DNA from 3 places in the Yimella sp. NH-Cas1 genome. Region 3 is predicted to be linked to each of the others. Evidence: riboswitches for the same ligand, from Rfam matches in the RefSeq annotation. Region 3 holds a riboswitch; each other region holds the start of a gene.
The links. Region 3 has a riboswitch for thiamine pyrophosphate ahead of thiC (phosphomethylpyrimidine synthase ThiC). Riboswitches for the same ligand answer to the same signal wherever they lie in the genome.

Region 1 (3,827 bases), 510 kb from region 3:
AGGGAGACGTACGGCAGGAGTTGGCGCATCGGCTCGACGGCGTCCTCGGCCAGCAGCCGGGAACCGGCGGTGGACACCATGACGGGGTCGAGGACCACAACCGGCACCGCGTCGGAGCGCTTGTCGAGGAAGGCGAGGACGGTCTCGATGGTGGCCGCGGAGGCGAGCATCCCGATCTTGGCGGCGTCAACCGCCACGTCGTCTACGAGGGTGTCCAGCTGGGCGCGGACGAAGTCCGCGGGGACGACGTGGACACCGGTGACTCCCTGGGTGGACTGGGCGGTCAGTGAGGTGAGCACCGCGGTGCCGTAGGCACCCAGTGCGGAGAAGGTCTTGAGGTCGCCTTGAATACCGGCCCCGCCGGAGGGATCGGAGCCGGCGATCGTCAGCGCGATCGGTGGGCGGGGGTTCACGGTTGCCCGTCCCACGCGGCCCGCAGGCTCGCGGCCGCCACGGCTGGTTCCTCCGCGGCGCACACCGTCGAGACGACCGCCACGCCGGCGGCGCCGCTGTGGCGCAGCATGCCGGTGCGTTTCGTGGTGATGCCGCCGATGGCGACGACCGGCCACGGGCTCGCGGCGGCCACCGCAGCCACCCCGCCCGGGCCGATCGGAGTGCCGTGGTCAGGCTTGGTCGCCGTCGGCCACACCGGTCCAACGCCGAGGTAGTCCAAGACGCCGTCACCGAGCCCGCGTGCTGTGCGAACCTGCTCGATCGTGCTGACCGACAGCCCGACCATGGCGTCCGGCCCGAGCAACTGCCGGGCCTGAGCAGGCGGCATGTCGCGCTGACCGACGTGGACGCCGTCGGCGCCGATGTCCTGAACGAGGTGGACCCGGTCATCGATAATCAGCGGCACCCCGGTCCCCGCCAGCACCTCGCGGACCGCCACGCCGAGGGCGACGAAGTGGGCGTCGGTGGCGCCCGGGTCACGCAACTGCACCACGGTGACTCCGCCCGCGACCGCAGCCTGCACGGTCGCGGGCACCCCCGTGGGCCGCACAAACCGGTGTCGGTGACCAGGTAGAGGCTGAGGTTCACCGGTCGGCGGGTCACCGGAGCACCACCTTCTCGGTCAGCTCCTGCGGGTTGAGGGTGGCGAGAGAGTCCAGCAGCGCAACGGCGAAGCTCCCCGGCCCGGCGGCACGCTCGGCCGCGACCTCGGCGGCCACGGTGTACGTCGCGGTCGCGGCCGTGGCGGCCAGGAGCGGGTCGTCGGTGGTGGCGGCGAAGGCAGCCATGAGCGCGCCCAGCGCGCACCCACCGCCAGTGACCTGGGTCAACCATCGATGGCCGTTGGCCACCCGCACCAGCCGGGTGCCGTCGGTGAGGTGGTCGACCTCCCCGGAGACCGCGACGATGGTGCCGTGCTCCCGGGCCAGCGCCCGGCCGGCGTCGAGGGCATCCTCGGCGGCGTCGACGCTCTCCGGACCCCGCCCACCGCTGCCCCCACCGGCGAAAGCGAGAATCTCTGAGGGGTTGCCACGGACGAGTGCCGGGGAGGCGTGGGCGAGCAGGTCGACGACAACCCGGCTGCGCCAGGCGAGCCCACCCACCCCGACCGGGTCGAGCACCCACGGGGTGCCGGCCGCCGCGGCGGCACTGACCGCGCCGTGCATCGCAGCCACCGTCGCCTCTTGGGGCGTGCCGAGGTTGACCAGGACCCCGTCGGCGACGGCGGCGAACGGCCCGGCTTCCTCCGGGTTGTCCACCATCGACGGACTGGCGCCGACCGCGAGCAGGACGTTCGCTGTCCACTGAGCGACGACGACGTTGGTCAGGCACTGCACCAGCGGGGCATGCCCGCGCATCGCAGCCAAGGCCTCGCCCACAGCGGCAGCATCGAGTGGGACAGTAGGGACGGAAGAAGGTGCCGACATCGGCGACGTTCCCTTCGCTAGTACGAACTAGATCAGGTTCAACGGGTGTGATCTCAGCCGTACCAGCACGGCACCCCGCGTCATTCACCAGCTTAACATCCGCACCGTTCCCAGCACCGTGCCCTCGCTTCAGCGATCGCAAAAGGGTCGCGCCTCGGACCGTCCGGGCGTGCTGTCACCAGTGCCCGGCTGCGCTACGGCGTTCCTTGGCCGCCGCAGCCCTCACCATGGCGCCTCACCAGACAACGGCTGCGCAACCTTAAAATGTGCAGTCGACTTCGGACACTCGTGCAGTGGACTTCGAAAACTGACATCTGGGGTACACCCCAGTAGGACACATCGGTCATCTCTGCTGGCCGCGCCACAGTGCGTCCGAATGTGTGACTTCGTCTGCTGAATGGCGGGGTTCTTCGGTCGCTTCGTGGCGGGGTCAGGTGACACCGATGACCAGGGTGCTCTGTGCGGCTTCGATGACGTCGTTGGTGATGGTGTCGAGTTCGTTGATCTTCAGGACCCGCTGGATCTGGGGGAAGAGGCGTTCGAGGAGCCGGAAGTTGCCGCGGGTGATCCGTGCGATGGCTGCGATGGCTTGGGCGTCGGTGAAGTCGTCGGGGTCGAGGGTCTTGCCGAGGGATCGCCAGTGTCGCTCGAGGACGAACAGCAGTTCGTCTTGTCCCAGGGGCCGGTACTGGTGGGCGAAGCCGACTCGGCTGTAGAACTGGGGGTAGTGGCTGAACTGCTTCTCCAGGCCGGGCATGCCGATCAGGATCAGGGCGATGTCGTCGCGGTCGTAGCGATCGCGCAGCAGTTCCAGAGCGGCGGGACGCAGTCGTTCGGCCTCGTCGACGATGATCAGCTCCACGTAGTTCCTGCCGTGTCGCCATCCCCAGGCCTCGGGAGTGGCCGTGCCGGGAGGTACGAGGTGCTGCTCGATGCACATGTTGGTGCGGGTGATGGCTTGGGTCAGCTCGTCCTTCAGGGTCCGCGGGGTGGTCAGCACGCTGGGGGTGTAGAGCACGGTGCGGCTCCGGTTCAAGGCGGCGTAGATCTTGGCGTCGTTGTCGGAGCGCGGCCCCCAGTAGGTCAGCAGGTCATGAGCCTTCTCGTAGTGTGCGTAGCGGCGCGCGGAGAGTGTCTTTCCTACGCCGGCTGATCCGAAGCACAAACCGATGGTGTGCCCGCGGCGCACGGCGTCGGCGAACTCGGTGAAGCGGCGGTGCTCCTTGGTGACGATGAAGCGCTGGCTCACCTGAGGTCCTCCTTGTAGATCTTCAACGCCGACCTCGGCGCCGGAGCCGGTGCTTCGGTGATCCGTGGCGTCTCGGTAGGTGCGGCCACGAGGGCGATGCGTTCGTTGATGCCGGCTCGCAGCGCCCGGCGGCGGGCGTTGCGCGCGGCCTGGATCTCCTTGAGGCTGACCTTCTGGTCGTGGTGCTCTTGGTTGACGGCCTTGCAGACGAATTCGTCGTGATCGAAGACGCGGATCTCGGTGATGTCGCGGGGGTCGTAGCGGATCACGACCGAGCGTCCGACGTAGCCGGCCAGAGTTGGCGAGACGTAGCGCAGACCCTGGAAGCGGATGCCATCGCGGCGCACGACGCGGGTCTTGGCGACGGTCAACAGCAGTCTGTCGAGGTCTTCCAGGCTCTCGGGCATTCGGGGCAGCCAGCCATCGGCGATCCACGCGCTGCGCGGGGAGGTTCCGAGCTCGCTGTGCGTGCGGTCGTTGTAGGTGGCCACGAACGCCTCCAGGGCGCTATCGAGGGCGGCCAGGGACAGTTTCGGTGTCGGCCAGGGGTGCCCTTCGGTGATGTGTCCGGGCAGGGTGGCGAGTAGCTCGGTGTTGATGGTGCCGAAGAACCGCTCGATCTTGCCCCGTCCCTGGGGTCGGGCGACGGTGGAGTGGATCAGTCGGATGTGGAGGTCGACGGCGGTGTGGGCGAGCTG
Region 2 (3,827 bases), 700 kb from region 3:
CCGTCCCAACCCAGGAAACCCAAGGGACCGGACGTCGACAGCAGGCTGCGGAACGCGATGCCGACCACGACGGTCGGCAGCACGAAGGGCATCACCAGCAGCCCGCGCACCAGCCCCGTCAGCGGCAGTTTCAGCCGGTAGGTGACGTACGCGATCGGCACGCCGAGCAGCACGGTGCTGAGCGTCGCGAGCGAGCTGATCCACACAGTGAACCAGACGACGCGGCGGGTGCGTGGCCGCGTCAGGACGTCACGTACCGCGTCCAAGGACCATTGCCCGTCGAGGTGCAGGCCTCGGGCGACCATCGCCGACACGGGCAGCAGGAAGAACACCGCCAGGAAGGCCAGCGGGATCAGTGCTGCGAGCGCCGGAACGAGCGATCGCCCGAGGCGAGTACGCATCACCCGGAGACGGCGTCCTGCCAGCGGCGCAGCCAGTCGTCCCGGTTCTTCGTGATCTTCGTGGGGTCGACGTGCAACGGCTTGTCCGGCACCTTGACCGCGGTCTGCCAGGCGTCGGGCAGCTTCACCTGATCATCGACCGGGAAGACGTACATGTTCTTCGGCATCGACGCCTGGAACTTCTTGCCGAGCATGAAGTCGATGAACGCCTTCGCGCCGGGCTCGTTCTTCGCGCCCTTCAGCACGCCGGCGTACTCGACCTGCCGGAAGCAGGAGTCCGTCATGGCGGACGTCGTCGGCTTGCCGTCCTTGATCGTGTCGGCGGGAGAAGTGTTGTACGACAACACGATCGGACGCGTCCCCTTGCCGCCGCCGGCGGTGTAGTCGACGCCCCACGCGTCGCTCCAACCGCTGGTGACCTTCACGCCGTTCGCCTTGAGCTTCTTCCAGTAGTCCTGCCAACCGTCGTCGCCGTACTTCGCGACAGTGGCGAGCAGGAAGGCCATACCGGGCGAGGACGTCGCGGCACCGGGCGTGACGAAGAGGTCCTTGTACTCGGGCTTGGTGAGGTCGTCCAGGCTTTGCGGCTTCGCCTTTTTCTTCGCGGCGAACCAGGCGTCGTCGACGTTGACGCACACGTCACCGAAGTCGATCGGAGCGAGCGACTGCGCGGCTTCGCCGGGCAACGCGTACTTCGATGCGCTCTTCGGGAGTGCCTTCGGTTCGTTGGCGGCGAGGGCGCCGGAATCGATGACCCGGGAAGCGAAGGTGTTGTCGATGCCGAACACGACGTCGCCCGTCGGGTTGCCCTTGGCGAGTACGACCGAGTTGGCGAGCTTGCCCGCGTCCCCGGAGGCGAGCACCTGCAGTTGGTATCCCGTGGTCTTGGTGAACTCGGCCTGCACGTCCTTGGGGATCACGAACGACTCGTGAGTGACGAGCTTGACGGTCGTGACCTTGCCGGACGATGTCGCTGCGGGCTTGTCGTCGCCGGTGGTCGAGCAGCCGGCGATGGCCAGGGCGAGGGTGCCGCAGCACGCGGTGGTGAAGGTTCTCCGGAACAACTGATCCTCCTCGGATGCAAGGAGGGGCTCGACTTCCTACACCGGTACTAACCGGATCAGGTTCGAGGGTCTGCGGCCCGATCGCCGCACTCTCAGCGCACCGTGCGCTCCCCTGTCGTTTCCGCATCGGACGCTACACCGTCTCGCCGGCGTCTTGTCGGCGGCCGTTCCATGCGGCCGGGATCACAGCCCGAATCATCGGGCGCGCAAACGTGCAAGCCGGGCGAAACATGGCAGGCTCTGACCAGACAAATCGACCCGACCGGCCGGTGACGGCCGCTGACTTGGAGGAACTCATGGGCTCTGTGGTGTGGAAGATCGTCGCGGCTGCGGCCGGTGTGGCGGCAACTCAGATCGCCAACAAGGTCACCAACCAGGGTTGGCACGCAGTCACCGGACAGCCGGCGCCGGTCGGCAAGCACGACCCGAACTACTCCGCCAAGGAGACCGCGCTGTTCGTCCTGCTCGCCGCCGCCGTCGCGCAGGGTGTGCGTGCGCTGGGTGAGCGCAAGGCCGCCGAATTCTGGACCAAGACCGCCGGTCACCCGCCGCAGGTCGTCGTCAAGGAGCACCAGAAGGCGCTGGAGAAGGCAACGAAGAAGGCCGCCAAGAAGGCCTGACCAACAGCCTCACGTCCGGCCAACCGGGTCGCTTCTGGCCGCCCGGGCCGCGACGCTGCTGTCGGCGCGGCCCGTCGTGATCTGGAATCTGTATGTCCGGACGTGGTCCGCGTCAGCTCCACAGATCCCGCGCCGCACGCGGGTGGTGGTCGGACAGTTGGTTCCACCACGAGTACCGCGATGCCGCGGCGGCCACGTGTGCTTCGCTGCCGTCCACCCGGTCAGCGGCTCGTAGGTCGGCAGCGCCAGAGCGACCGCGTTCCCGGCTGCGACATAGGGCCAGTAGTCCGACAAGCCTTGTCGTCCATAGGGCGCACGCAGCTTGACATGTGCCTCCCGCCGCGGAATCCCCCGCTCGCAGCGGGAGGCACAGCCATGTGCTCACGCCTCCCACGGAGTCCCGACCCCACGGGACTCGTCGAACACCAGCCAGGTGCGGGTGCCCAGGACGCCCGGGATGGCCTGGATGCGTTCGAGGACGAGCGTGCGCAGCGAGGCATTGTCGGGCGCGTGCACCTGGACGAGGACGTCGAAGTCCGAACCCATGAGCGAGATGGTGTCCAGATAGGGCAACGTCGCGAGTTCCTCGCTGACCCGGCGCCAGGTGTTCTGCTCGATGTTGATCGCCACGTACGCCGTGGTGGTCAGGCCGGCCGCCGCCGGATCGATGGCGATCGTGAAGCCGGTGATCACTCCTCGTTCACGCAATCGCTCGATGCGCGCGTAGGCCCCGGCCCGACTCAGATGCAGCTTCTCGGCAAGCGCTCGCACGGACAGCCGGGAATCCTCGCGCAACGCCGCCAGGATGCGTGAATCAACCACGTCCAGGGCCGCTGCCGATCGTCCAGCCGTCGGTGCGGAGCGTGCATCACTACTGGACGAATTGACCTTGTCTTCGGCATTCATGAGCCGATCATCCACTCCTTTGTGCCGAACTTGAGCCAGTCGGCCCGGATAGCGACGATAGTGTGATGCAGACCACAGTCCATGATCCGGCGATCGAGGACCTCCTGCCCTCGGCCCGACCGGTGCAGCTGATCGACCCGACCGGCGCCGAGGTCACCCAGACCGGCACCCGTCGTCCTTATGTCATGCCGGACGCCGACCGGCTCCAGGACGTCTGGCGGCACATGGTGATCGGACGCCGCTTCGATCTGCAGGCGACCGCTCTGACCAAACAGGGTCGGCTGGCGGTCTATCCGTCCTCGCGTGGCCAGGAGGCCTGCCAGGTCGCTGCGATCCGTGCGCTCACCGAGCGCGACTGGATGTTCCCGACCTATCGCGAGTCGATGGCTCTGGTGACCCGCGGCATCGACCCGGTCGAGGTGCTGACCCTGCTGCGCGGCAGCGCGCACTGCGGGTACGAGCCGATGAAGCACCGCACGGCCGCCCAGTGCACTCCGCTGGCGACGCAACTGGTGCACGCGGCCGGCACGGCCTACGGTCTCAAACGTCGCGGTGAGGACTCCGTCGCGCTCGGCTTCATCGGCGACGGTGCGACCAGCGAGGGCGATTTCCACGAGGCGCTGAACTTCGCGGCGGTCTTCGATGCGCCCGCGATCTTCTTCGTGCAGAACAACAAGTACGCGATCAGCGTCCCGCTCGCCAAGCAGACGAAGGCACCGTCGTTGGCGTACAAGGGAATCGGCTACGGCGTGACCAGCGAGCAGGTCGACGGCAACGACCCGGCCGCGGTGCTCGCCGTCATGGACGCGGCGCTCGAGCACTGCCGCACCGGCAAG
Region 3 (3,827 bases):
CGGCCGGCAGCGTCTCGTCATGGAAGGCGATCGCTGTGTCGGGGTCGAGCGAGAGCGCGAACTGGTCGTGCCAGCGGAACTCGAAGCGTGCCTTCGACAAGGCGTCGTCGCGCACGCGCGCTCCGGGGTGTCCCTTGGCGACATCGGCCGCGTGCGCCGCGATCTTGTAGGTGATGACCCCGGTCTTCACGTCATCTCGGTTGGGCAAGCCCAGGTGCTCCTTGGGGGTGACATAGCACAGCATCGCCGTGCCGTGCTGGGCGATGACTGCGGCACCGATCGCGGAGGTGATGTGGTCGTATCCCGGCGCGATGTCGGTGACCAGCGGACCGAGCGTGTAGAACGGCGCTCCGTGGCACCATTCCTGTTGCAGTTCAACGTTTTCCGGCACGAGGTGCAGGGGCACGTGTCCCGGGCCCTCGACCATCACCTGCACGTCGTGCGCCCAGGCGCGCTCGGTGAGTTCGGCCAGGGTCCGCAGTTCGGAGAACTGGGCCTCGTCGTTCGCATCGGCCACCGATCCGGGACGCAGTCCGTCGCCGAGGCTGAATGCGATGTCGTACTGGGCGAAGATCTCGCACAGCTCGTCGAAGTGGGTGTAGAGGAACGACTCCTCGTGGTGTGCCAGGCACCAGCCGGCCATGATCGACCCGCCACGACTGACGATTCCGGTGACGCGTTCGGCGGTGAGCGGGACGTACCGCAGGAGCACCCCGGCGTGGATCGTCATGTAGTCGACCCCCTGTTCGGCCTGCTCGATCACGGTGTCGCGGAAGATCTCCCAAGTGAGGGCCTCGGCGCGTCCGTCGACCTTCTCCAGGGCCTGGTAGATCGGCACCGTGCCGATCGGCACGGGGGAGTTGCGGACGATCCACTCGCGGGTGGTGTGGATGTCGTCGCCGGTCGAGAGGTCCATGACCGTGTCGGCGCCCCAGCGCGTCGCCCAGCTGAGCTTGGAGACCTCTTCCTCGATGGAGGAGGTGACCGCCGAGTTGCCGATGTTCGCGTTCACCTTGGTGAGGAACCGGCGGCCGATGATCATCGGCTCCGACTCCGGATGATTGATGTTGGACGGGATGATCGCGCGACCCGCCGCCAACTCCTCGCGAACGACTGAGACGTCGACGTTCTCGCGCAGCGCGACGTAGCGCATCTCGGCCGTCACTTTGCCCTGACGCGCGTAGTGCATCTGGGTGACGGTGCGACCAGGCTTGGCGCGCAACGGATTTCGTCGCTCACCGCGCCATTCGTCGGAAGCTTTGCCGCGACGGACGGCGGAGCGTCCGTCGTCCTGCAGGGTGCGTTCGCGACCCTCGTAGGTCTCGACATCGTCGCGGCTTTGGATCCAGCCGGAACGAGTGGCGGGTAGGCCGGCGGCAGGATCGCTGCCGGGTCCCGCGGTGCGGTAGACATGCACATCGGGATTCGGTGTGCCGTCGGGGGATTCGTCGAGGCTGATCGCGGTGACGGGCACGCAGATGTCGCCGTCGACGAGGTGGTGCAGGCGGTGCTTGGGATGAATCTCGGACATCGAGATCTCCTCACTTCCTTCGCCGGAATGACCCGGGCAGGTTCGGACGGTCCGAGCGGCGTCAGCTCGATCTCAGCCCTCTGCCGAGGGCTCCCGTGTGGGTGTCGCCACCGTAACCCATGTCACTTACGGTGTCGCACATGGTCCGTCCACCAGCTGTCGTCTCGATCGCCGGAAGTGACCCGAGTGGAGGTGCGGGAATTCAGGCAGATCTGAAGACCTTCGGCGCACTCGGTGCGTACGGCATGAGCGTTCTCACGGCACTGACTGCGCAGAACACGATCGGTGTGCAGAAGGTGTTACCAATCGATTCGGAATTCGTTGCGGCACAGCTTGATTCAGTGACGAGTGACGTGCGTGTCGACGGTGTGAAGATCGGTGTCCTGGGCTCAGCGGGGGTCGCTGAGGTGATCCGCCCGACGCTCGCGCACATGCGTGATCGCGGGGTGCCGATCGTGCTCGATCCGGTGCTGGTCGCAACCTCCGGAGACCGCTTCGGCGACGCGTCGGTGACGTCTGTGCTGCGTGACCTGCTGCCCGTTGTCAGCGTTGTGACACCGAACCTGTCGGAGGCCGCCGCATTGACCGCCACCCCTGTTGCGACCGACGAGCGGGGGATGCGCGATCAAGCCAGGAGCCTGCTCGACCTCGGTGTGCCCGCGGTGCTCATCAAGGGTGGCCACCTCGGGGGTGACGCGGTCGACCTGTGGGTCGACGCACACGGCTTCGAACGGTTCGCAGCCCCGCGTATCCGCACGTCCAATACGCACGGCACGGGCTGCAGCTTGTCGTCCGCGCTCGCCGCGCTGCGTCCGCGGCGGCCCGATTGGCACACCACCGTGACCGACGCAAAGGTCTGGCTGACCGATGCGCTGCGCGCGGCCGACTCGCTCGAGATCGGCGCCGGTCACGGGCCGGTGCACCACTTCCACCGATGGTGGTGACCGCCGTTGAGCGACCGGTTCGGGCCGTCCGGCGCGAGTCGCAGCGGCCGGAGTGTGGCCGATGACACACTCGTGCCATGGGTGCTTACAGCGACGAGTATCAGCGCAGCATGGCCGACCCCGAGGGCTTCTGGCTGGACGCGGCATCGGCAGTGCACTGGTTCAAGAAGCCGACCCAGGCGCTCGACGACACGAACCCTCCGTTCTACCGGTGGTACCCCGGCGCGCAGACCAACATCTGTTACAACGCGCTCGATCGCCACGTGATCGAGGGCCGGGCCGACCAGACGGCGTTGATCTACGACAGCCCGGTCACCGAGGTCCGGTGCAGCTACAGCTACGCCGAGCTGCTCGATCTGGTCGGGCGGGCGGCCGGGGTGCTGAAGGCGGTCGGTGTGGGCAAGGGCGATCGTGTGGTCGTGTACCTGCCGATGATTCCCGAAGCGGTGATCACGATGCTGGCCTGCGCCCGGATCGGTGCGGTGCACTCGGTCGTGTTCGGCGGTTTTGCGCCGGCCGAGCTCGCCGCCCGCATCGACGACGCGCGGCCCAAGGTCGTCGTCACCGCGTCGTGCGGCGTGGAGCGGACCCGCGTCATCCCGTACAAGCCGATGGTCGATGAGGCGATCGAGCGCGCCGAGCACAAGCCCGATCGCGTACTGCTGGTGCAGCGTCCGCAACTCCAGGCCGAGACGGGGGAGCGCGACATCGATTGGGCGACGGCGATGAAACCGGGCGCCGTCGAGCCGGCGGGCTGTGAGTCGGTCGCGGCAACCGACCCCCTCTACGTGCTTTACACCTCCGGCACGACCGGCAAGCCGAAGGGCATCGTGCGCGATCACGGTGGGTACCAGGTTGCGCTGCAGTGGTCGATGACGAACGTCTACGGCATGGAACCGGGTGACGTATGGTTCACCGCGTCGGACGTGGGGTGGGTCGTCGGCCACTCCTACATCGTCTACGGACCCCTCATCGCCGGCTGCACGACGATCGTGTTCGAGGGCAAACCCGTTGGTACACCAGACGCTTCGACCTTCTGGCGGGTCATCGCCGAATACAGCGTGAAGGCGTTGTTCACCGCGCCGACCGCCTTCCGGGCGATCAAGAAGGAAGACCCGGATGCGGCGTTGATGGCCGGCCACGACCTGTCGTCGTTCCGCACCCTCTTCATGGCCGGCGAACGTCTCGACCCCGACACCTGGCAGTGGGCCACCGACAAGCTCAGGGTGCCTGTGGTCGACAACTGGTGGCAGACCGAGACCGGCTGGCCGATCGCGTCCAACCAGATGGGGCTCGAGCAGTTGCCGATCAAGCCGGGATCAGCGGCGGTGCCGACCCCCGGCTACGACGTG

Region 1: it holds a riboswitch for thiamine pyrophosphate, as region 3 does, so the genes downstream of both, thiM (hydroxyethylthiazole kinase) here and thiC (phosphomethylpyrimidine synthase ThiC) in region 3, are expected to answer to the same signal.
Region 2: it holds a riboswitch for thiamine pyrophosphate, as region 3 does, so the genes downstream of both, MF407_RS01205 (thiamine ABC transporter substrate-binding protein) here and thiC (phosphomethylpyrimidine synthase ThiC) in region 3, are expected to answer to the same signal.

The regions. Positions count from the first base shown of each region.
Region 1 is NZ_JAKSGG010000003.1:1,375,805-1,379,631, forward strand. Features, by position in the region: partial or broken gene thiD (bifunctional hydroxymethylpyrimidine kinase/phosphomethylpyrimidine kinase) at 1-428, opposite strand, end outside; gene thiE (thiamine phosphate synthase) at 410-988, opposite strand; gene thiM (hydroxyethylthiazole kinase) at 1,053-1,832, opposite strand; TPP riboswitch at 1,872-1,968, opposite strand; gene MF407_RS06940 (AAA family ATPase) at 2,311-3,129, opposite strand; gene MF407_RS06945 (Mu transposase C-terminal domain-containing protein) at 3,126-3,827, opposite strand, start outside.
Region 2 is NZ_JAKSGG010000003.1:170,672-174,498, reverse strand. Features, by position in the region: gene MF407_RS01210 (iron ABC transporter permease) at 1-401, opposite strand, end outside; gene MF407_RS01205 (thiamine ABC transporter substrate-binding protein) at 401-1,465, opposite strand; TPP riboswitch at 1,482-1,589, opposite strand; gene MF407_RS01200 (DUF4235 domain-containing protein) at 1,762-2,085, shown strand; gene MF407_RS01195 (Lrp/AsnC family transcriptional regulator) at 2,467-2,991, opposite strand; gene MF407_RS01190 (thiamine pyrophosphate-dependent dehydrogenase E1 component subunit alpha) at 3,057-3,827, shown strand, end outside.
Region 3 is NZ_JAKSGG010000003.1:869,399-873,225, forward strand. Features, by position in the region: gene thiC (phosphomethylpyrimidine synthase ThiC) at 1-1,531, opposite strand, end outside; TPP riboswitch at 1,529-1,638, opposite strand; gene thiD (bifunctional hydroxymethylpyrimidine kinase/phosphomethylpyrimidine kinase) at 1,672-2,475, shown strand; gene MF407_RS04545 (acetate--CoA ligase) at 2,553-3,827, shown strand, end outside.